2 regions of the Xylocopilactobacillus apis genome follow, and region 2 is predicted to be linked to the other one. Evidence: a T-box and tRNA genes for the amino acid it is inferred to sense, from the RefSeq annotation. Region 2 holds a T-box; the other holds one or more tRNA genes.
What was found. A T-box is a leader RNA that pairs with one kind of tRNA and senses whether it is charged. The one in region 2 lies ahead of asnS (asparagine--tRNA ligase), so its partner is inferred to be a tRNA-Asn.

Region 1 (12,710 bases), 430 kb from region 2:
ACCTTTGATCGATGTTTATTAACCCCGTCATAGTTAACAAAAACTACTCCACACCCAACGTTAATTTCTTCACCAAGATCGGCATCTCCAACATACGATAAGTGACCAACTTTAGTATTTCTACCAATATTAGCGTTTTTGATTTCACAAAAATTACCAATATGTACACCTTCACCAATCAATGCATCTGGTCTTAAATGACTATTAGGCCCAATATCAGAACCACTTAACATTTCTGATTCCTCAATCAAAGAACTGGTGACGGTAACATTATCATGGATGATAGAATTTCTAATTTCACTCCCCATTCCAATATGGCAATTATCACCAATTTTAGTATTTCCCATCAACTGAACATTGGCCTCAATAATTGTATCATGACCAATTTGAACACTTGCATCAATGTAAGTATGATCGGGATCAATTAGTTGAACACCGCTCTTCAAGAGATGAGTATTAATACGAGTTTGAATTATTTTTCGAGCTGTATTTAATGCAATTAAATCATTCACGCCTAAAATTTCATCAGAATCAGAAGTTTTATAAGTCATCGGCTGTAATCCGTTGTTTCTAAATATTTCAACCAGATCCGTTAAATAGTATTCCTTTTGGCTATTACGGTTTTGAATTTGATCAATATAGTCAAATAATAATCGATTATCAAAACAGTAAACGCCAGAATTCACTTCATGAATAGATAGTTCTTCAGCATTACCGTCCTTTTGCTCAACGATTCTTAGAAATTTATGATTTTTATCATGAATAATACGTCCATAACCTTGAGGATTATCTAAATCCGCTGTTAAAAGTGTGAGAGGACTTTTAGCTTTTACATGAAAATCAATCAATTGATTGATTGTGTCTTTTGTTAATAATGGAGAATCTCCATTCAAAACAAGAGTAACCCCATCTTTCCCTTCCAGTAAGCCACGGACAGATTTCACAGCATCTGCGGTTCCTAATTGTTTTTCTTCAAAAACTATTTTTGAGCGGTTTTGTAAATGATGTTCAATTTGTTCTCGATCAAAACCAACAACTGTAAAAATCTGAGATGAATTAAAATCAGCTACACCATCTAAAACCCAATCAATTAAAGGACGATGACAAATTTCATGCATAACTTTATGAATTTTTGACTTCATCCTGGTTCCTTTACCAGCAGCTAAAATAATTGCATTTACGCTATTTTCCATTTACAACTCCAACAAATTATTTTTTTTCATCTCTTATAGTAAACTATGTATCGCTTTTATTTCAAAAAAAATTAAATTTTTAAACATAAAAAAACCACCACAACTATGTGATGGAACCAATAAAATATTTAATCATTATCAAAATTTAATTCTACATTCTTAGTTAAGAGGTCAGTATAACTATATGACACTCGTTCATAAGTACTTTTATGTTCATCAAGATCTACAATAAAAACCGCTCTAAAGGTCTGCTTGAGCGTACCATTTCTCTTAATTATTTTTTTTCGACCAGCCTGTGCTCTGACAACAACGTGTTGTCCAATCTTAGAATCCAAATTATCCTTAATTTTTGCAATATTATTCGGCATATCCACCTCACTCAACCATCTGTTAAAAGTATAGCACGATGAAAAAAAACATTCAAATATGCAAAAAAATAATAAATAAAACTGCAAAACTATTACCACAAGCCGTTTTCTCTTAATTTGCTTAAAAGTTTTCTATATTCCATTAAAGACAATTCTTGTGCTCTAATTTTGGAATTTCCAAATAATTCTTCAATAAGTAAAGAAATTTGTTCTTTTTTCTTAGGGTCAGATGTTAAATTAAATAAATTATTTTTTAGCTGTTTTCTTCGGTTACTAAAAGCTAATTGAACAAGCTTCATTTCTGATTCAACATCAGTTAATGGCTTTTGATTTAAATGCTGTCTAAGAGTTATCATGGCAGAATCAACCTTTGGAGCAGGTGAAAAATTACTTTTATCAACTATAAACTCGAGTTTTGGATCACAAAACTCCTGCACATATATTGATAAAGTACTATATTCACTTGTATTCGGTTTAGCAGTTATTCTCTGAGCAACTTCTTTTTGAACCATTAAAATTATATTTTTAAATGAGATTCCAGATTCTAACAACAAATGAATAATAGGCGAAGTTATATAGTAAGGAATATTAGCTACCACAGTTAAGTTTTCAAAGTTAGCTAATTTTGAGTTTATTTCTTCTTTCAGGTCAAGTTTAAGAACATCTCCAAAAGTAATGTAGACATTTGGAAAATCATTTAATTTTCTTTCTAAAATTGGCATTAAACTTGTGTCAATTTCAAATCCCAATACTCTTTTTGCGGACTGAGCTAAATATGTGGTTAGGTTGGCTGAACCTACTCCAATTTCTATTACATCTGAGTCTGAAGTTAAATTAGCTAATTTAATAATTTTTTCAATCGTTTGAGAACTTTCAAGAAAATTCTGTCCCAAACTCTTTTTAGTTTTAAACTTATTCATGATCTTTCTTTTCTAAAATATTTTTGAGATCAGACAAGCTAACTCCTAAAAGCTGCAGTCTCTCAGCTAAATGATTACCATTTACGTGACCCAAATTTAATTTTTCCGAAATATACTCTCTTCTAATTCTAGCTTCGGGAGAATTCAATAATTTTAACTTCATTAAATCTAGTTTATTAATTAATTTCGGCTTTTCTTTTTCTTCACGAGATACTTCATTAAGTGCTCTAATAATTGCTTTTTCTGGTGCATGTTCAACTCCCAGCGAAGCATGATGACTCTCTTTTCCCGGAATCGCATCTTTTTGTCTTAAAAAAGCATGTTTAATTCCTGAAACTTGTTGCGAAATAATCCGCCTAATTCGTTCACCAGAAAAATCTGGATCCGTTAAAACAACCACTTCTTCAGTCTTACTTACTTTTTTTATTAAAGCGACGATATCTTTATCAACAGCTGCACCTCTTGTTTCAATAGTTCTAACATTTGGATCTATTAATCGTAACCGCTGAGTATCCTTTTTCCCTTCTACAACAACTACCGACCTAATTTTATTATTTATCATTAACTAGTTTTTCCGTATTCTTAAAAATTTGAGCTGCAAGAGTTTTTATATCAATTTGAAGGAATTCAGCAATATACTTAAGAGTGAAATACACATACGCCGGATGATTAGGTTTCCCTCGATATGGAACTGGCGTTAAATATGGATCATCTGTTTCAACTAATAAACGGTCAAGAGGAATTATTTTTAGACTTTCTCTTAACTCTTCAGCATTCTTAAAAGTTACAACACCGCTAACTGAAAGCATTAATCCTTGATTCAAATATGCTTCCGCTTGTTTTGGTCCGGTATTAAAATTATGAATAATACCATTATTAATACTCTTGTCCTTTAATAAACGGATAGTATCTTCAAATGCTTCACGAGTATGGATTGATATCGGACGCTGGTACTGCTGTGCAAGATCAAGCTGCAGAGAAAAAACCGTTTGCTGCTCAATTCGATCCTCTTTCGAATAATGATAATCTAAACCTATTTCGCCAATTATTAAATTAGAATTATTCATATCCAAATACTTGGTTAATTTTTCGTCAGTATATTCCTGCCAAGAATCCGGATGCCAACCAATAGCTGGAAAACAATTATGATACTTGTTGCAAATACCAATTGCTCGATCATTTAAAAGTTGATTCGATCCAACAACAATATAATTTGTAACGTTAAATTTGTTTCCTTCATCAATTAATTGATCAACATTTTCAAACTCACTATCATCATTTAAATGGCAGTGAGAATTAAAAATCTGATAACTATGATCTTGGGGTGGTAACAGTAAAGTCGGGTCAATTTTAGCCATTAGCTAATTTCTGCTCCCGGTTCTAATACATCCGGCATAAGAGTTAAAACAACATTTCCATCGCCATTTTCACCAGCTAAAATCATTCCTTCACTTTGGCTTCCCGCCATTTTTCTAGCAGCTAGATTGGCAACAATTATAACTTTCTTACCAATCAATTTCTCCGGTTCAGGATACCATTTTCTAATTCCACTCAGTATCTGGCGATGATGGTTGTGTCCATCATCAAGAATAAATTTGATTAATTTTTCAGAATTCGGTAAAAATTCGGCTTCTTTTATTTCAGCAACAACCATCTTTACTTTACTAAAATCGTCGTACTGAATAGACTTCTGTTCTTCTTTCTTCAACTCTTCCATATGAGCACGCCCTTTCCCTTTTGTACTCTTACTAACCAATTTACTAACAAACTCTACTTCCTCTTTTGCTTTAATCCTTGGAAAAATAGAAGTTGGTCTTTCAACTACTTTAGAATTTTCTGGAAGATCCAAAAAATTCAAATCTTTAATTAAACTGATCTGATCCAATCCTAACTGTTCAAAAATTTTTTTAGGTGTTTCTGTCATAATCGGCTGTAAGAGTGTGCCAATAAATCTTAATGAAGCAGCTAGATGTGCAAGAACATCATTTAATTCATTTTTTAATGATGAATCTTTGGCTTTGACCCAAGGTTGCGTCTCATCAATATACTTATTCGTACGTCTAATAAATGTCCATACTGCATCTAGCGCATCTCCAAGGTTAGCCGTGCTCATCGCTTCATCATAATCTTTATATATTTGAACCGATAATTCTTCAATACTAACATCTTCCTTGTTTAAGTTTGACAGTTTGGGAATTACACCATCATTGTACAAGTTAATCATACTTACAGTACGACTTAACAAATTTCCCAAATCATTAGCTAAATCAGAATTAAGACGTGTTACAAAATCTTCCGGCGTGAAAACTCCATCGTTGCCATACGGCATCATTTTAAGTAAATAATAACGAACTGCATCTAAGCCATAGCGATCAATAAGAGTCTCTGGATAAATCACATTACCTTTAGACTTGCTCATTTTTCCGTTTTTCATAATTAACCAGCCATGACCTAATATTTCATCTGGTAATGGTAAATTTAGTGCATGTAACATTATTGGCCAATATATCGTATGAAAACGAACAATTTCTTTACCTACTAAATGTAAGTTTGCCGGCCAAAATTTTTCAAATAATTCTGGCTGCTGTTTTTGATCAGGATCGTATCCCAAAGCAGTTATATAATTACTTAAAGCGTCAATCCAAACATAAATAACGTGTTTAGGATCACCTGGAACTTTGACTCCCCAATCAACTTTAGTTCTAGTAACTGCTAAATCTTCTAGTCCAGGTTTAATAAAATTATTAATCATTTCATTCATCCGGGATGCCGGCTGAATGAAATTTGGATGATCCTGATAATACTTTAATAACCAGTCCGCATATTTACTCATTTTGAAAAAATAAGTTTCTTCTTTAACCAGCTCAACTTCATGACCGCTAGGAGCTTTACCGCCAATAACTTTTCCACTCTCATCGCGATAAACTTCAGCTAATTGAGATTCAGTGAAGTACTCTTCGTCAGATACTGAATACCAACCTACGTATTCTCCTTTATAAATATCCCCTTGTTCTTGAAGCTTACTAAAAATATGCTGAACTTTTTTTTCATGCTCTGGATCAGTAGTTCTGATAAATTGATCATACGAAATATCCATTAATTTCCAAAGTTTTTTAAAATTGGCTATTTGTTCATCAAGGTATTCGATCGGTTTTTGATTATTTTCTTCGGCCTTTCTTTCAATCTTAAGACCATGTTCATCTGAACCTGTTAAAAAGTAAACAGATTCTCCTTTTAAACGATGAAATCTTGCTAAACTATCAGCTAAAACAGTAGTGTACGTATTACCTAACTGAAGTCTTCCGCTAGGATAATAGATTGGAGTTGTAATATAAAATTTCTTATTCGTTGACATTATTTCCTCACAAAAACAGAATTAACTAAATTATAGCATCTCTTACAGACAAAAATATCGTCCAAAGGACGATAGTTTAATATTTACTTATTTTTATGCAAATTTCTAACAATATATTTCCTTATCTCTTCAATCAGAATCAGTGGAATCGGAATTAAAAAGAGAAAAATCCAATTTTTTATACTTAATGGACCAGTGTTAAAAATTCCTTGGAAGAAAGGAACATAAATCAAAACTACTAGAATTAAAATTTCAAAAATTATTCCTGTAACTATATGCTTATTACTAAAAATGCCAATTTTAAAAACTGAAGTTTGTTCAGTTCGACAGTTAATAGCAGCAGCAATTTGAGAAAAAACAATTGCTGCCAAAGTCATTGTGGTTGCTTCCCGATAATATACTCCTGAACTTGCTAAAGGAACTGACGGCCAGCCATGTAAATGATTAATAAAGAAATACGCACCTGTTGAAACCAAAGAAGCAATTAAACCGTACCAACCAAAAGCTTTCCAAATAATAGATTTACTCAACAGATGAGATTTTCGAGGACGCGGAGGTTTATCCATAACTCCTGGTTCAATTTGCTCTGCACCAAGCCCTAAGGCAGGTAACATATCAGTTCCAAGATCCACGGTTAAAATCTGCATAACTGTTAAAGGCAGAGGAATAAGTCCTCGTGAAAACAAGAATAGAGCTGAAGGAATAGCTTCTGGTAAATTGCTATTCAAAATATAAACTAAGAACTTTTGAATATTGCTATAAACAGTTCTACCTTCTTCAATTGCTGTTACAATTGAGGCAAAATTATCGTCAGTCAAAATCATATCTGCCGCATTTTTTGCAACATCGGTCCCCGTCATTCCCATTGCAATACCAATATCTGCCTGTTTTAAAGCAGGAGCATCATTAACCCCATCTCCAGTGGAAGCAACGATTTCTCCATTCCTTTGATTTGCTTTAACAATTCGATATTTTTGTTCAGGTGCTACCCGAGCAAAGATCACCTCACCTTTTACAGCTTCAGAAAGTTCATCATCTGACATATTATCTAAATCAGTATCTGAAATAATTCTTGCGTTATCTGAAACAATTCCTATTTTTTTAGCAACTGATTTTGCAGTTAAACCACTATCTCCTGTAACCATCATAATTTTAATTCCTGCTTGATGAGCTTTTTGAACAGCATCATAAACTTCAGGACGAGGCGGATCTGCCATCACAGTAAATCCAACAAAAATGAGTTCTCTTTCTGTATTATCAATGTCATATTCGTCTAATTTACTATCATCGATTCTGTATGCCATTGCTAGAGATCGTAATCCCTCTGACGCAAAGGTATCATCAGCTTTACTGATAGAATCTTTATCATCTCCTGTTAAATCACGTATTTTTCCGTTATCAAAAATTTTAGAACACTTAGAAATAACACTAGAAAGTGCCCCTTTAACTGCAATGAAAATTTTTCCATCATTCATTTGATGAATTGTAGTCATTCTTTTTCGATTTGAATCAAAAGTTAATTCTTTAATTCTTGGATAACTAGCTATAATTTCTTTTTTATCGGCTCCTGATTTAGCAACTAAAATATCATGAGCAGCTTCGGTAGGAGTTCCAATAATTTTTGGCTTTTCCGACTTTTCTTGTTTGATTTCTGTATCACTGTTTAAAGCTGCAATATCAATTAACTTTTGGAGACCTGCATCTTCTTTTAAATAAATTTTCGAACTTTGAAACTGTATTTCACCATTATTAACGTATCCTTCGCCGGTTACTTCATAAATTTTATGAGGAAACCAAATATGATTAATTGTCATCTGATTCTGAGTTAAAGTGCCGGTTTTATCAGAAGCAATCACCGTTGTTTCTCCAAGAGTCTCAACGCTATTTAACGATTTAACTAATGCATGCTTTTTAGCCATTCTTTGAACTCCCTGAGCCAAAGAAAGAGTTACTGTAGGTAAAAGCCCTTCTGGAATAAAAGCCACAACCATGCCTAGAGCAAAAATAAATGATTTAGCAGCAGGATAATGAACAAAAAAGATTGCAGAAATAAAAAAAACAATACCAATCATGAATGCAATTAATGAAATTTGACGAGTTAACCGATTTAATTCAATTTGAAGAGGAGAAGATACTTTTTTATTAGTCTCGGTAAGTTTTGCAATATGTCCTAATTCTGTATTCATTCCAGTTTTAACTGCAACTGCCAAAGCACTGCCAGAAGATACGACCGTACCTGCAAAAATCTCATTTTTAATTCCAAATTTTCCATGCCCCTGTTCATAAGAAACTTGTTTGTGAACTAAATTAGACTCTCCAGTTAAAGCCGACTCATCAACTTCTAGAGAATCATTAGAAATAATCCTTGCATCTGCAGAAATGTTGTTTCCTGCTGTGATTTGAAATACATCACCAGGCACTAGATCTTCAACATCTATTTGAACCATTTTTCCATCACGAATTACCTGGGCATAACTTGGCAGCATTTTACTTAAAGAATCAGTAGCTTTTTTTGCAGCCCGAGCCTGCCAATAACTAAAAAATCCATTGATTAAATTTACTGCCCAAATTGCAATACCAAGTTGAGGCATTCCCGCAAAAATAGATATAAAACCACTAACCCACAAAAGTATCGCCATTACACTAATAAAATTTTGGATAAATTCTTTGAATCGAGATCCTTGTTTTTCCCGCTGAATAATATTGTGACCATAAGAACTTAATCTTTTTTTAGCTTCGTTAGAACTAATTCCTTTTGAAGAAGTATTTAATTCTTTATAAAACTTATCTATTTCGGTTTCTAATAAGTCGAAGCTTTTATTTTTTTCCATGATGAACATGTCTCCAAAAAAATATTTATAAACTTAATATAATAAAAAAAAACCTAAAATTTCATTTCTAAACGAAATTTAGGCTTTTTCCAGCAAACTAATTAACCTTTTACAACGTTAACAGCTTGTGGTCCGCGATCTGAATCCTCAATATCAAAAGTTACAGCTTCGCCTTCAGAAAGAGTTTTAAAACCATCTCCCTGAATGGATGAGAAATGTACGAATACATCATCGCCATTTTCTCTTGTTAAGAAACCATAACCCTTTTCAGGATTAAACCATTTTACAGTTCCGTGTTCCATTGACTTTCCTTCCACTAAAAAATTGCATCTATCACAGGTACCATGGGGAAAGTATAAAACTATCGAACCACTACCCTTTGAAAAAATACATAACTTATTGTACCATATTACATTTAAAAATCAATTATCTAAAATCTCTACCCGTCACCTTTGTTCAATTCGATCAACTAAAAGTTCAGAAATAATTGGACAAACAATAACTGACAAAATAATCTCTAACACAAAATTAACCATAAATATGGATAAAAGTCCAATAAAAAAATTACCGGAGATGTGTTGAAACTTAACAACTTTTTCAGCTATAAGTAACCATGATAATAAAATTACTCCAATAGTATTAACAGAAGTACCGAAAATTGAAGCCAATATTGCTCCAAAACTTCTTTTAAATCGTGATAGTTTCTTAAAAGGCTTATAGATCATACCAGCAATTAATCCCGTTAAAATCCTAGGAATTATTGAAATAATAGGGTTTTGAAAAATCAAAACAGCTAATCCACCTGGTGGTGTAGTATATGCAACTATTAATGAAGTTAACCCCCAAAAAAAGCCAATAATTAAACCATCTAAAGGTCCTAACAATAATCCTGCTAAAATAACGGTTAAGTGTAACGTTGTTACTTGTGGAAAGCCTGGAATTAAAGTTATATATCCTAAAAATGGCAAAAAAGACTGAGCAATTATTAAGGCAATAAAAACACTTAATATTGCAATTCTAAAAATCTTTTTATGGTTACCAAAACTCAACTAATAATACTCCTTTTTCAAACTTCTATTTTATAGAAATAGCACTACCAGCATATTCATTAGTAAGTTTAGAAGTACTTGACCAATAAATGGCTCCATTATCATAACCATTATAATATCCAATACTTCTTGTACCACCACTACCGGAACGATCACTAGAAGAATAATACAAAGGATCATGAATTAAGAAATTGCCGTTATCATATCCGACTATTACTTTACAATGATTTCTTCTTTGATCACCGGGTAATTTTTGATATGATGAAAATCCATAATACAACACTGGATGTCCGCTTAAAACAAGATTTTTTATTGTGTTAACCGAGCTACCAGTAATATTTCTGACATTGGTATTCCAATTTTGTGCATATTTAGTTAAGGCAGTTGAATTTATAACATATCCAAAACCTACACCTGTATAAACATTACCTTTTTGACCACCCGGAGTTGGATACATAGGAAGATGATCTTGAGCATAACGAAGATCAACAGTTGGCCCTTCATATTCTACTAACATAGCCATTGCTGTAGAGGCACATCCCCAAGGAGCAAAAACAGGTACGTATTGACTATGATATGGAACACTTAATTTAACACTAGAAGAGCTTACTTTACCAAATAAAGTATATTTTCCATTTACCCATTGATTACTTCCAAGTTGATACCAAGGAGTTCCATTAACATTTTTTTGGCTTAAAACTTTCCAGGTTGTGCCATTTTTTAAAGTTTTTCCAGGAACTACAGAAGACGATCCAGCATCTTTATAAACCGCAATTCCATAACCAGCTTCATAACCAATTGTTAAATACGATTGTCCGTCCCACTTAGGTGCAACAAAATTTTTAATAAATTTAGATTGAACCCATTGATTACCACCTAAATTATAATATTCAATACCATTAACGATAGAAGTGTCAAAGACTTTCCAGGTTGTTCCATCCAACAACATTTTAGTAGTAGGTTGCATTACGGTTCCATTGTTTTGATAAACTCTTACACTGTAACCACTAACATAATCAATTACTCCAACAAAGGAGGTAACGGAAGAAGCATTAACATAGGTGCCATTAACCAGAGGCAAACTCTGACTTAACATCACTATTAATATTCCCCAAAAAAACAATAGTTTTTTCTTAAACAACTTAAACATAAATATCTCCTATACCTTTAATATATTTTAATATAAAAAAGTTAAAAAACAAAAAAAGTTGAACCATAACAAAATGATCCAACAAATAGCTTTTAAACATGCGGGCAAGAAGACTCGAACTTCCATGAGATTTTGCTCTCACAGGATCCTTAATCCTGCGCGTCTACCAGTTCCGCCATACCCGCAAGACATAAAATTAAAAGCAAACTTAAAACTCAACTCACAAATAAAAAATCGAAAATCATGCCGACTAGAGGATTCGAACCTCCGACCGCCGGTTTACGATACCGATGCTCTACCAGCTGAGCTAAGTCGGCCAATGACCCGTACGGGATTTGAACCCATGTTACCGCCGTGAAAGGGCGGTGTCTTAACCACTTGACCAACGGGTCATAACTTTTCAATAATTACTTATTGAAAAGAAAATCCAATCTAATGATTGGATGTTACTCCGGCTGCCAGACTCGAACTGGCGACATCTTGATTAACAGTCAAGCGCTCTACCAACTGAGCTAAGCCGGAATAAAGTGTGGCAGCTTCCTACCCTCGCAGGCACTTACGCACCAACTACTCTCGGCGTTAAGAAGCTTAACTTCTGTGTTCGATATGGTTACAGGTGTTCCCTTCTTGCTGTCACCACCACACTCATGTCTTCTCAGACACTCAAAACTAAATATCTACTACCATCAATGCTCTCGTCTCGGTTAAGACCTCGACTTATTAGTACTGGTCCGCTTCATACGTCACCGTACTTCCACTCCCAGCCTATCTACCTCTTCTTCTTAGAGGAGTCTTACTACCTTGCGGTATGGGAAATCTCATCTTGAGGTTAGTTTCTCACTTAGATGCTTTCAGCGATTATCTATTCCATACTTAGCTACCCAGCGATGCCTTTGGCAAGACAACTGGTTCACCAGCGGTATGTTCATCCCGGTCCTCTCGTACTAAGGACAAATCCTCTCAAATTTCCTGCGCCCGCGACGGATAGGGACCGAACTGTCTCACGACGTTCTGAACCCAGCTCGCGTACCGCTTTAATGGGCGAACAGCCCAACCCTTGGGACCAACTCCAGCCCCAGGATGCGATGAGCCGACATCGAGGTGCCAAACCTCCCCGTCGATGTGAACTCTTGGGGGAGATAAGCCTGTTATCCCCAGGGTAGCTTTTGTCCGTTGAGCGATGGCCCTTCCATGCGGTACCACCGGATCACTAAGCCCGAGTTTCCTCCCTGCTCGACTTGTCTGTCTCACAGTCAAGCTCCCTTTTGCCTTTGCACTCTACGAATGATTTCCAACCATTCTGAGGGAACCTTTGGGCGCCTCCGTTACTCTTTAGGAGGCGACCGCCCCAGTCAAACTGCCTGCCAGACACTGTCCCTCTATCTCTCGTAGTAGGTTAGAACACTCATCTAATCAGGGTAGTATCCCACCAGCGTCTCTTCTCAAACTGACGTCCAAGTTTCTTTGACTCCTACCTATCCTGTACAGATTACACAAATGTTCAATATCAAGCTGCAGTAAAGCTCCATGGGGTCTTTCCGTCCTGTCGCGGGTAACCCGCATCTTCACGGGTATTATAAATTCACCGAGTCTCTTGTTGAGACAGTGCCCAAATCATTACGCCTTTCGTGCGGGTCGGAACTTACCCGACAAGGAATTTCGCTACCTTAGGACCGTTATAGTTACGGCCGCCGTTCACTGGGGCTTCAGTTCACTGCTTCAGATTACTCTTAACAGCTCCCCTTAACCTTCCAGCACTGGGCAGGCGTCAGCCCCTATACTTCATCTTACGATTTTGCAGAGACCTGTGTTTTTGATAAACAGTTGTTTGGGCCTTTTCACTG
Region 2 (12,710 bases):
GAAACGCCATCCGGGATCGGAGATTGATACGGTAGACTGGGAATTAGGCATGGATACTGTTGATAAGATAAAAGGTTACGACGGAGTCGTAATTCAGCAGCGGGGGGTTATTGACGATAGGGTTTATCCAAAACTGAAAGATATGGGATTTAAGCAAATTTCTACCAGAACGGCTGGCTATGATATTTTTAATTTAAAGCTAGCAAAAGAAAATGGATTAACTATCACAAATGTTCCAGCCTATTCTCCTCGTTCGGTAGCTGAATTAGCTTTAACGCATACTATGCGTTTAATTCGTAATTTACAGCAGTTTGATGCTCGAATGGCTGAGCAGGATTTTCGTTGGGCGGGGCTTCAAGCGACGGAAATCCATTCAATGACGATTGGTATTATTGGTGCTGGTCGAATTGGCGGAACTAGTGCTCAGATGTTTAACGCTTTAGGAGCTAAGGTTATTGCTTTTGATGTTAAACCTAACCATGAGTTGGACAAGATTTTAACTTTTAAATCAAAAGAGGAAGTTTTAAAAGAATCAGATGTTATTTGTCTGCATGTTGACTTAAATGAAACTTCTAAGAACCTAATTGATGCTGAAGCCTTAAGCATGATGAAACCAACGGCTTATATTGTTAATGAATGTCGGGGTCCAGTCATTGATACCGATGCATTAATTAATGCGTTAGAAAATAAACAAATCGCAGGAGCTGCTCTTGATACATTAACTGGGGAAGAGAATTTCTTCAATATTGATCTAAGGGGTAAAGAAATTCCAAGCGAACAATTAAAAAAGTTACGTGGTATGGTAAACGTCATTTTAACTCCTCACGTTGGATTTTATACTAATATTGCTGTTCAAAATATGGTTGATATTTCTTTAGATGATGCACTTAGTATCATCGAAGGCGGCACCAGCGAACATACGGTAAACTAAGAATTACGGTCATTAGGGGGATAGTAATTCATTTATTACAGTGTAAGTAATTAATCTTATTTTCATTCAAATTTTTGACAAAAATAATTTAGCGTGTTAGATTAGAAAAAAATCTAGATCAATAATCAGCGGTGATGAAGACGAGTACCAAGTAACTACCTGCCAGCGAATTGAGGATGGTGGAAGCTCAATCAGTATTTTACTTGGGAAGAACCCTTCGGAGTTTCTAACTGAACGACTTTTGTTTAGTAGGCTTAGACGTAACCAAGACGTTAAATTGGATGAGTAAGATTTTACTCATAGAGGGGTTTATTTATTAAACAAATTAGGTGGTACCGCGAATTAGCTTTTCGTCCTATTAACAAGGATGGAGAGCTTTTTTATTTATCTAAATAATTTAATTGAGGAGATTAAAGTGGAGCAAGAGTTAATTAAAGATTTATACGCAGAAAAAGAACATAGCGAAAAAAGCGTAACCGTTACGGGTTGGTTAAAAACGATTAGAGGTACTAAGCGCTTAAGTTTTATTGAAATGAACGATGGAAGTTGTTTACAAAATGTTCAAGTAATTGCCGAAGCAGATTTAGAAAATTATGAAGAAATTTCTAAACTTCCAATCAGTACAACGATTCAAGTTACTGGTGAAGTTGTTGATACGCCAAAAGCTCAGCAGCCTTTTGAAATTCACGCTAGTGAAGTTAAAGTGGTTGGCCATTCAGATGAAGATTATCCCCTACAGAAAAAGCAGCATTCTTATGAATATTTACGAACAATTGCCCATTTACGTCCAAGAACAAAAACTTTTTACGCTGTATTTAAGATTCGTTCACTAGTTGCTTTTGCAATTCATCAATATTTACAAGAACACGGTTTTGTCTATGTTAATACGCCGATCATTACGAGTAGTGATGCCGAGGGTGCGGGCGAAATGTTCCAGGTTACAACACTAGATTTGAACCATTTACCTAAAGATGACGAAGGAAAAGTAGACGAAAGCGAAGACTTCTTCAAGAAGGAGACTAACTTAACTGTTAGTGGTCAGTTAACAGGTGAAGCTTTTGCGCTTGCTTTGAGAAATATCTATACTTTTGGTCCAACTTTTAGAGCAGAAAATTCTCATACTACTAGACATGCGGCAGAATTTTGGATGATTGAGCCAGAAATGGCTTTTGCTGATTTAAACGATGTAATTGTAGTAATTGAAGGACTATTACAATCAGTAATCAAGTATGTTTTAAAAAATGCGCCGGATGAGCTTCAATTTTTGAATGATCATGTTGATTCAGATTTACTCAATAGATTAGAAGCGACAGCAAATAATAAATTTGAAAAAATTACATATACTCAAGCCATTGAATATTTAGAATCAGCTAAAGAAGAATTCAAATATCCAGTTAAGTGGGGAATTGATTTACAAACTGAACATGAACGTTATTTATGCGAAAAAGTGTTTCAGAAACCTGTATTTGTAACAGATTATCCAAAAGAAATTAAAGCATTCTACATGCGGGATAATGATGATGGTAAAACAGTTGCAGCAGTTGATTTATTAGTTCCTGGAATTGGTGAATTACTTGGAGGAAGCCAGCGTGAAGAACGAGTTGCTCAGTTAACTCAAAAAATTGCTGATTTTGACCTAGATGCTGATTCTTACAAATGGTATATGGAATTAAGAAAATATGGTGAAACTGAACATTCTGGCTTTGGAATTGGTTTTGAGCGTTTGCTGATGTTTGTTACTGGAATGGAAAACATTCGTGATGTTCTTCCGTTTCCAAGAACACCGGGAAATGCCGAATTTTAGTTTATTGAAAGTCTTCGTGAGAAGGCTTTTTTTCTGCACTTAATTAAAATAAAAACTTCTACAAATATGCAGTAGAAGTTTTTTAATACTCACGTTTATAGAGAGTTTAAAGCTCTAGATAGCCTTTCTAAGATATAAACAACAGGGACTTGAGTTGTCACGTTTAAAGTTTTGCTGACAATTTTCGACTCAAGTAAATAACAAAAATTTAAATCAGATAACTTTGAAATGGTATTATCAGAACTATTAGTGATGCTGATTACTTTTGCTCCTTTGGATTGAAAATTTAGAACTGGTTCAATCACTTGAGGAGTTTCACCGCTAACTGACAAGACGATTAAAGCTTTATCTTTATAAGAGCCGTGAGTTTTTTGAATTGGATAAAAGGGATCTTTAATTACGAATGAATTTTGTCCGTTGTTAGCAAATTGTCGTGCACCATATGCTGCCAAATCGCTGGATGTACCTATTCCAAAGAATAGAAAGTCTTTGCAATTTGATGTCAGTTCTTTAAAAATTTGAATTTGTTTATCATAACTTTCGATGATCGGTTGGTTAAAGTAATATTTAGCTTGGTAAGTAACATCATCAATTACATCATCCAATTGATTTTCTTTTTTTAATTGTCTGCATAAATCACTATAATGTTTAAAACCCATCTTCTGGATGGTTCTTACCACTGAAGCAGGAGATACATTTATTTTTAGTGCTAATTGGCGCAGTGAATAAGATGTAATTTGTTGAAGATGAGAAAGAATGTATTGGTAAATTTTCCATTCAGTTTTAGTGAAATGTGAATTTTGTTCCATAATTAAATCTTCTTTAATAAAAAGGATAGTAGTAATTCTACTATCCATAAGTAAATATTTCTAATTTGCTAACTTTTTGTATAGATCAACTAATTCACCAGCAAGATCTCTAAATGTGATAGCATTCATCATATGATCTTGGGCATGAACCATTAGTAATGTTACTTCTGTGTGATTGCCGTTAGCTTCTTGAGTCAGCATGTCGGTTTGAGAGTTATGTGCTTCAGTTAAGAATTTATCAGATTCTTTTAATTTGCTTTCAGCTAAATTAAAATCGCCACTTTTTGCAGCTTTGATTGCCTCGAAGGCAGATCCTTTAGCATTACCACCGCTCATTATCAATCCCATAATCGTCTGTAGATTTTTATCTTCTTCCATCTTTTACCCTTTTAATCAATTATAGATAATGCTTGGTCTAACACCTTAGGTCCATTCATCATTCCGTAATCTTGCATGTTGATTACTTCCACTGGGATTGAAACTCTATTTTTAAAATCATCCAACATATATCCAACTTGAGGTCCTAACATTAAAATATCCGGATGTTCGCTTTCTATTTTAGCATCTGCATCAGAAGCAGATGTTGCAAAAATCTTAGCGTCAATTCCTTTTTCTTCAGCAGCTTTTTGCATTTTACTAACTAGTAAACTTGTTGACATTCCTGCTGCACAAACTAACATAATTGTTTTTTCACTCATGATATTACTCCTTGTTATTTATAATTCAATCGGCAGCCAATGCCCGTTCTTGTTTTAATTTATCATTATCCATACTCTTAAAGAAAACCCAATAAATTAATAAATCTAAAACAATGTTAATAATTTGCATTACAGCACCTGAAATATGACCAGTTGCAATATATCCTGAAATAACAGGTGGAGTAACCCAAGGTACCATTACCCCAATTGTTTTAGCTACTAAGCCCAATTTCATAGCAAAGTAGGTTGTTGTTACATTTACTAATGGAGCAGCTATAAATGGAATGACCATTTTATAGTTTAGTACAATTGGCAGTCCAAAGATAATCGGTTCATTAACATTGAAAACAGCAGGCCCTACAACTAATTCACCTAATGTTTTATATTCCTTGCTTTTTGAAGTAAAAGCAATTAATAATGCTAATCCGATTGTTGCGCCAGAACCACCCATATGAATAAAGTTATCGTAGAATTGCTCTGTAACAATATTAGGCAGAACATGACCGGCTTTTAAGGCAGCAGCATTTTGTGCCATTGCAGTTAACCATATTGGTTGAAGAACCCCTGCTACAGTGTTGGATCCGTGGATTCCAAAAATCCATAGAATACTAATTACTAATTCAGTAACCAATGCCCCGCCTAAAGTATTGCTTAATTGCCCCAAAGGTGCTTGTAGGAAGAAAACAATCACATTTGGAATACTTTTCATTGGAGAAGCTTCGACAGCTAGACGAACTAACCAGACAACGATTAATGAAATTGCTCCAGGAAACAAAGATGCAAAAGAGTTACTAACTGCAGGCGGCACACTATCAGGCATTTTTATTGTTAAGTTTTTGTGGACAATCCAAACATATAGATCTGTTACGAAGAGTCCAACAATAATTGCAATGAATAAACCGGATGAATCTAGTTGTTTTAAAGGGACCCACATTTCGCCGCCTTTATCAGTTTTTAAGGGAATGGTTAAAATAAAAGCTGCAATTGCAATAATCATTGCAGAAAAAGCATCTACTTTGTAGCTTTTAGCTAAACTATAGGAAATTCCAGCAACGGCAACCAATCCCATAATATGAAATGAAGCGTTTGTTATATACTGAGCGACGTCGCTCCAATGCGGCCCAAAAACTTTACCCATAAAATTGAGATAAGCAGGAATTGGAAACTGAGCAATGATCATGAAAAAAGATCCGATAATAATTACAGGAATCGCTGCAGTCATTCCATCTCTCATTGCAACTAAATGCCTGGAAGCAGCTAGTTTATTAAAAAATGGAATTAATTTTTGATTTAAAAAGTTACTTGATTTTTTTTCAGACATATTTTTTACCTAATCCAATTTTTCTCCATTAGACTCAATGACACGTTTAAACCAATCAAATGAATCTTTTTTTGATCGTTTTAAAGTTCCTTGACCTTCGTCGTCTTTATCGACGTATATAAATCCATAACGTTTTGACATTTGACCAGTTCCTGCAGAAACTAAGTCAATGCAGCCCCAAGGAGTATAACCAATTAAATCAACTCCATCTTCAGTAACTGCTAACTTCATTTGTTCAATATGAGCTTTTAAATAGTCAATTCTATATTGATCATGTACGCTGCTATCAGCTTCTTTTTTATCAACAGCACCAAATCCATTTTCCACAATAAATTGCGGTACATCGTAACGATCAGCTAACCAATTCATTGCATAACGTAGTCCTTCAGGATCAATTTGCCAGTCCCATTCGGATTTTTTAACAAATTTATTCGAAACGTTATCTTCATGTTCATTGTAATGATAGTTTAAAGGCTCATCGTTACGAGCTTCTACACAACGAGACATATAGTAACTAAACCCGATATAATCCACAGTTCCTTGTTCTAAAACTTTTAAATCTTCATCAGTAATATCTAAATTCCAATTTTCATTGTCTTGGTACTGTTTTAGCCAATCGGGATACTTACCATGTGATTGAACATCTTGAAACCAGTAGCGGCTTTGCATTGCTCTCTCAGCTTTCATAATATCTGCAGGTTTTGGAGAAGCTGGATATAAAGGAACCATCGCAATCATTGAACCAATTTTAAAGTTAGGATTAATTTGATGTCCTATTTTTACAGCTATGGCACTTGCCACCAGTTCATAATGAGCAGCTTGATACATAGTTCTTTCAATGTTTTCATTTTGTTCTGGGATTAAACCAGAATTAGTAAAAATAGCAAAACTATTCTGGTAATCGGTTTGATTATTAATTTCATTAAAAGTCATCCAATATTTGACTTTGTTTTTATAGCGTTTAAATACAACTTCGGCAAAATTAGTAAAGAAATCAATTAGTTTTCGATTTCGCCACCCTCCATATTTCTCAACTAAATGGTACGGCATTTCAAAATGAGACAAAGTTATAACCGGTTCAATCTGATATTTTAGACATTCATCAAAAAGATCATCATAAAATTTTAATCCTTCTTCGTTGGGACCGGTCTCATCCCCATTAGGAAAAATTCTTGTCCAAGCAATAGAAGTTCTGAAACATTTAAATCCCATCTCTGCAAAGAGTTTAATATCCTCAGGATAATGGTGATAAAAATCAATAGCGTCATGGTTCGGATAATATAAATCGGGCTGAACCCCTTTTGTAATTTTACGTTCAACCCCATTAGCGCCGGCGGTCATAACATCAGCAACGCTGACCCCTTTGTGACCTTCCTGCCAAGCACCTTCTAATTGATGAGCAGCTACTGCTCCACCCCATAAGAAATTATTTCGTAATTTTTTCTTTCCTTGCACTCGTTCTTCTCCTTTTTTGATATCGCTTACAATTTGTAATTTATCATATTTTAAAGAGTATTGAGCCAATTTTAGAAGTAAATGTGTTTCATGAATGGAAACGAATTCTCCATTTGAAATCAAATATTTTGTAAGTAGGCACTTAAAACAAGTCTGTTATAAATTTTAAATTATTTAATTTTATTGCTGTTGAACTTATTAAACGTAGTTTGTAGAATTTTAAAAGTTATGAAACATTATTTTAGAATTCTGAAACAATAAATTAAAAAAATATCTTTATATTTTTTTTGGAGTGAACAAAAATAACTTTTTTTTTAAAGCATTGTTATTATTGGATGTTCTCATTTGTTGCGGAAGAAATGTTAGAGATTTTAGATTTTAAATGACCGCTTTTTGCTATAATCCGAGAAGTATTTGGTAATTTTTTTATGCCTTGAATAAATATATAGGATATTAAGCAACATAAGGCAGTTAGTAAAAACAACTGCCAACCAATAAGATTTAGATTTAATTTAAATATTTCAATAAATAACGGATGGATAAAAAAGATGAATTGCCCCAATTTTCTTAACTGACGAGAGATCTTTATATTGTTTTTAAGATTTAATAACTGCATTACTAAGAAAAATGATAGCGGAATAAGCGAGAACAAGAAATTTTTGTCGTCACCTTGGCGAAAGAAAATAAAACCAGTCTCTATGAACAAAAGAAAGAAGGAGCTGCATAGGAAGAATTTTCTTTTTTTGTAAAGAAGACTTTTTGGTTTTAAATCTGCAAGAAAAAATCCAATGATGATAAAAGGTAAAACGTAAAATAAACCGTTTCTAGTGGTGAAAAAAAGGCTCTTGTAGATGGTGTAAATTCTAAAAAGATTCGGATCAAGGATCTTGCTATACGTTTCACAGGATCCCAAAGTATAAAGAGTCATGGCAATGAGAAAAGTTATTTTTCTAGAAATTTTAAATAGATATTTAGCAATGTATAGACCTAAAAACAGAGCTGGAAAATACCATAAATGATAACAAACACCAGTGTAAAATAAGGCAATTATAAGAGCAAAAGGTGTTAGAAATAAAGGAATGTGTTTTTGTATTAAGAAGTGAATACAATAAGGGAGATAAAATAAGCTCCAAAATAAATAAGTTTTGATTTGACGAATGAAATATTTTCGATGGTAACTTTTATCAGCTTTTGACTTTTTTCTATAAAAGTAAGCGGTAGAAACAAGGAATAAAGGAACTGCAATTCTTGCTATAACAGTCTTTATAAGAAAGTGCATAATTTCGTTATTAAAGATTTGACCACAATGAATGAAGATAATCATGATAGAAGCGATAAATTGTGCAACATCCAAAGCAAAATATTTTTTCATTAGATTCTCCTTTTGTTCAATATAAAAAGGAGAAATCTAAAATCCTAGCAATGAATGGAAACATAAATGTTTCATTCTATTGCAAGAGCATTGAGAAAGGAAAAAAATTGAAAATTGGCGATATTATCAAAGAGGAAAGATTAAAAAGAAACTTAACTCAAGAAGACTTGGCGCAAGTTTTTTTCGTAACTCGTCAACTAGTTTCAAAATGGGAAAATAATCGGAGTTATCCTGATCTTGATCAAGTCGTCAAAATTAGTGAATTATTTGATTTACCGCTCGATTATCTTTTAAAAGGCGATCAACAGATGACCAATCAATTAAACTTTGACTCAAAGTTAAAGCATCGTTTGAAGTTATGGGGAGGACTTCTGACAGTCATTATTTCAAGTGCAATTTTAACGACTATCTTTTTTTTGTGGTTTTTTGATGAACCATCATTAACGCCTAAAGACATTGAAATTACAAAAATCGAAAAGATGAAGCGACCTGCAAAAACAATTGTTAACCGACATACGGGACAAAAGTGGGCCATTCCAGCAGACATAGAATATTTGATTCATTTTAAAACTAATAAACCATTTGTTGATTTGGCTCGGATTGCTGGTATTGTTGAGCGAATAGATCCTAGTGGAATAGAAATAGAAGTAACGGGACATCATAAATTTGGTCGTTGTGATACTGAATCTACCATTTGGGTTAGAGGGATGACTGAACCCGATTCTTTAGATTACAATTTCATCAAGGGTAAAGATTTGTATTTGTATAAAATTCCCCGAAAACCTTCAATTAAAAATGAAAGGCCCCAAGTATCAGATAGCTATAAATTTCTTAGTTGGGAGCAGTTAAATAATCTTCCGTTTACTAAATTTAAAATTAAATGATAAAAATACACGTCAACAAACCACTTTATGATAGTATATAAAACAGTGAAAATTTTTTTGCTTCACATTAATTTGCCAAATTATTGAGTAACGATAAGGAGAAAAGGATGCGTTTTGTTTTCTTAGTAACAGGTTTAGCATTAATCTTTTTTGTCGGTTGGTTAGTTAGTAGTGATCGACGTCATATTAAGTTTAAAAATATTGGAATTATGTTTGCCTTACAGCTGATAATTTCTTTTTTATGCTTGAATACAACTGGCGGGATTGATTTTCTAGGAGCCATTTCAGCTTTCTTTAGTTGGTTGATGGATCAGGCAGCAGGCGGGATCAACTTTGTTTTTGGTGGATTAGTAATCCAAAAAGGAGCTTCGGTTTTCTTCCTAAGTGTGTTAATGCCAATTGTTTTTATATCAGCTCTAGTCGGAATTTTAAATTACATTAAAGTTCTACCATTTATTATTAAATGGACAGGCTGGTTATTAAATAAGGTAGCAGGAATGGGAGAGCTTGAGAGTTATTTTGCGGTTTCCACGGCCATTTTAGGACAACCAGAAGTATTTTTGACCGTTAAAGATCAAATTCCGAAGTTAAATGAGAAAAGATTATACACAATCTGCGCTTCGGCGATGAGCGCAGTTTCAGCAGCAGTATTAGCTTCATATATGAAATTAATCCCGGGAAAATTTGTTGTTACAGCCGTATTTCTAAATATTCTGTCGGCGCTGATAATCTCTGGCATCGTAAATCCGTACGAATTGACTTCTGAACAAGAAAATGAAGTTTTGATTCCAGATGAAGATCTTCAAAAGGAGCCATTTTTTCAAGTATTAGGCAATTATATTTTAGACGGATTTAATTTAGCAATCACAGTTGCAGCAATGTTGATTGGATTTGTTGCTTTAGTTACTTTTTTAGATAATAGTTTTCAAGCAATATTACATATTAGTTTTACGAGAATCTTAGGCTATATCTTTTCGCCAATCGCTTTTTTGATGGGAGTTCCGTCAAAAGACATTACTCATGTTGGAAGTATAATGGCAACAAAACTTTTGACGAACGAATTTGTTGCAATGGGAGAAATTCAAAAGGTGGCAACAACTTTAAGTCCAAAAGCCTATGCTATTATTTCTGCTTACACGGTATCGTTTGCCAATTTTAGTGTAATCGGGATTGTTACTGGTTCGATTAAATCAATTAGTAGTAAACAAGGTGCAAAAGTTGCAAAAATGTCATTAAAACTACTTCTTGGTGCAACTCTTGCATCAGTTTTAACTGGAACGGTTGTCGGGTTATATTTTTAAAAATAAGACTATTATTGATTATTAATTTTTTTTATTTAAAATTATATATTAGTATTTATTATTTCTATTGGAGGAAAAGTTGTTTTGGATAATATTCAGTTAAAAACTCGTTCTGAATTAAAAAGAGAAGTAAAAGATTTATATCGTGGAAAATGGGGCACAGCAGTTAAATTAAACTTAATTCCAGTTATTTTAGAAATTCTTTTACGAATATTTGTCCTTGTAATTTTTTTTGCTATGATAGCTATAATAAGTTTCACAGGTAAGAGTTTAGATCTAAATTCGGCTCCTCAGATGTTTGTGAACGCAAGCAGTTTTATTGAAAGTTATGTCGGATTTTTAATTGGGATTGGAATCATGTTCTCAACTTTGGATTGGCTGCGAACCAAAGAGGCCCCAAATAAAGTACTAAAAAGTGTTTTTTCTGTGTTTACTAGGCGTTATTTTCTGGGAACTTTGGTTATTCAAATTTTAACAAATATTTTTACTATCGTATGGGGATTATTGTTTATTATTCCTGGGATCGTTAAATCATATTCTTATTCTCAAGCACAGTTTATCTTTAAGGATTTAGTTCAAGATCATTATGATAAAGATATTAGTTACTTTGAGTGTATCAGTCTCAGCAAAGAGATGATGAGAGGTAACAAGTGGCGTTTGTTTGTCCTTCAACTTAGTTTTTTAGGCTGGGATATTATTGAATTTATGACTCTAGGGATTGCCTCGTTTTGGACAAGACCTTATAAAAACGGAACATATGCTGCCTTTTATAAAGATTTAGCTGAAAAAACAGATGTAACATTCGAAGAAGAATAATAATTAAAGTTATTAATAAGGTCATCACTAAGTTGTGTTGGCCTTTTTGTTATGTCTGGTCTTTTATTCTAATCGCATAAGCGTCGAGAAGAATTCTGCTGATTACTTCTAGTGGAAGTCTTGAATGGACCTCAAATTCAGGGAAAAAAGAACTTTTTTGTTTATATCCAACAATAGAAATTTCGGAATACTCCATTAAGCTTCCATCGGGATTAGTAGTAATTGTAATTGTCGATACATTATTTTTAAGGGCAGTCTGAGAAGATTGAAGTAATGATTGAGTCTCACCATTTAAAGATACATAAATAATTAAATCTTGAGGTTTGATTCTCTTACTGATGGGAATAATAATATTTGGATCAGAATGAAATTCAGCAGTTTTATTTAAAAGCTGAAGTTTAATTTGCATTTCTTTTGCAGTCATCTCTGAAAATCCTTGGGCAAAGATGTAAATTTTTTTGGCTACTTTAATTTTTTGAACTGCGTCTTCAATATCACCCACATCAATCTTTTGAATTGTTTTGAGTACTTCATCTTGATTTTTTAAAACGACTTCTTTAATTTTCTGACTCATATCGCGAAAATTTGGAAAATTGTTGATATCGTTATTTTCTTGAATTACTGCTTGCCGGAAATTTGTGTAACCACTATACCCACGTTTTTTCATTGCGCGCACAATTGTAGCAGTGGAAACGTTGGCTTTTTCGCCGAGCTGAACGATTGATAAGTTAGGAATTTGGGTTCGATGTTGATCGACATAATCCCACAGATATTGTTCTGAGGTACTTAAATTATTTTTCATTATTTTAATTGTAAAGGATTTTCACTATTTGTGAATTATTTTAAGTTGTTTTGTAAACCTTTTCAAACAATCTTACCATAAAATAAAAATAAATAGGGAGGTAGAAAATGATTTATACGTTGACACTAAATCCAGCGATTGACTTATTTATCGAAACAAAGCATTTAGAAAAAAATATTGTCAATCGGACTAACAGTTACGATGTTCAAGCAAATGGAAAAGGGGTTAACGTTTCGTTAGTTTTGAAAATGTTAGAAGTTAATAACTGTGCTCTTGGAATTGGCGGCGGTTTTACTCTTGATTATATTGTTGATTTTTTAAAGGAAAAAGGAATTGAAACTGACTTTCTTCGGACGCCAGGTATTACAAGAATCAACGTTTTTACTAGAGTATTAGAACCTAACGAAGAATATAAAATTGTTAATCCTGGTCCGGCCGTTGATCAAGAAACGTTGAATCAATTAATGGATAAATTAAAAGAAATTAAAAGCGGCGACTATTTAGTGATTTCAGGAAG

Region 1: it has a tRNA-Asn gene. The T-box ahead of asnS (asparagine--tRNA ligase) is inferred to sense a tRNA for this amino acid. The anticodon was not compared.

Annotation. Positions count from the first base shown of each region.
Region 1 is NZ_AP026801.1:951,242-963,951, reverse strand. Features, by position in the region: gene glmU (bifunctional UDP-N-acetylglucosamine diphosphorylase/glucosamine-1-phosphate N-acetyltransferase GlmU) at 1-1,193, opposite strand, end outside; gene R8749_RS04570 (Veg family protein) at 1,322-1,561, opposite strand; gene rsmA (16S rRNA (adenine(1518)-N(6)/adenine(1519)-N(6))-dimethyltransferase RsmA) at 1,654-2,481, opposite strand; gene rnmV (ribonuclease M5) at 2,474-3,043, opposite strand; gene R8749_RS04555 (TatD family hydrolase) at 3,033-3,839, opposite strand; gene metG (methionine--tRNA ligase) at 3,839-5,836, opposite strand; gene R8749_RS04545 (cation-translocating P-type ATPase) at 5,920-8,667, opposite strand; gene R8749_RS04540 (cold-shock protein) at 8,769-8,969, opposite strand; gene R8749_RS04535 (ECF transporter S component) at 9,114-9,716, opposite strand; gene R8749_RS04530 (C39 family peptidase) at 9,742-10,866, opposite strand; tRNA gene R8749_RS04525 (tRNA-Leu) at 10,966-11,051, opposite strand; tRNA gene R8749_RS04520 (tRNA-Thr) at 11,111-11,183, opposite strand; tRNA gene R8749_RS04515 (tRNA-Glu) at 11,187-11,258, opposite strand; tRNA gene R8749_RS04510 (tRNA-Asn) at 11,316-11,388, opposite strand; rRNA gene rrf (5S ribosomal RNA) at 11,394-11,510, opposite strand; rRNA gene R8749_RS04500 (23S ribosomal RNA) at 11,567-12,710, opposite strand, start outside.
Region 2 is NZ_AP026801.1:521,168-533,877, forward strand. Features, by position in the region: gene R8749_RS02430 (D-2-hydroxyacid dehydrogenase) at 1-931, shown strand, start outside; T-box leader at 1,054-1,292, shown strand; gene asnS (asparagine--tRNA ligase) at 1,347-2,735, shown strand; gene R8749_RS02440 (MurR/RpiR family transcriptional regulator) at 2,831-3,592, opposite strand; gene R8749_RS02445 (PTS sugar transporter subunit IIA) at 3,605-3,922, opposite strand; gene R8749_RS02450 (PTS sugar transporter subunit IIB) at 3,934-4,242, opposite strand; gene celB (PTS cellobiose transporter subunit IIC) at 4,268-5,563, opposite strand; gene R8749_RS02460 (6-phospho-beta-glucosidase) at 5,573-7,018, opposite strand; gene R8749_RS02465 (acyltransferase family protein) at 7,347-8,390, opposite strand; gene R8749_RS02470 (helix-turn-helix domain-containing protein) at 8,498-9,274, shown strand; gene R8749_RS02475 (NupC/NupG family nucleoside CNT transporter) at 9,382-10,575, shown strand; gene R8749_RS02480 (DUF975 family protein) at 10,660-11,391, shown strand; gene R8749_RS02485 (MurR/RpiR family transcriptional regulator) at 11,441-12,193, opposite strand; gene pfkB (1-phosphofructokinase) at 12,301-12,710, shown strand, end outside.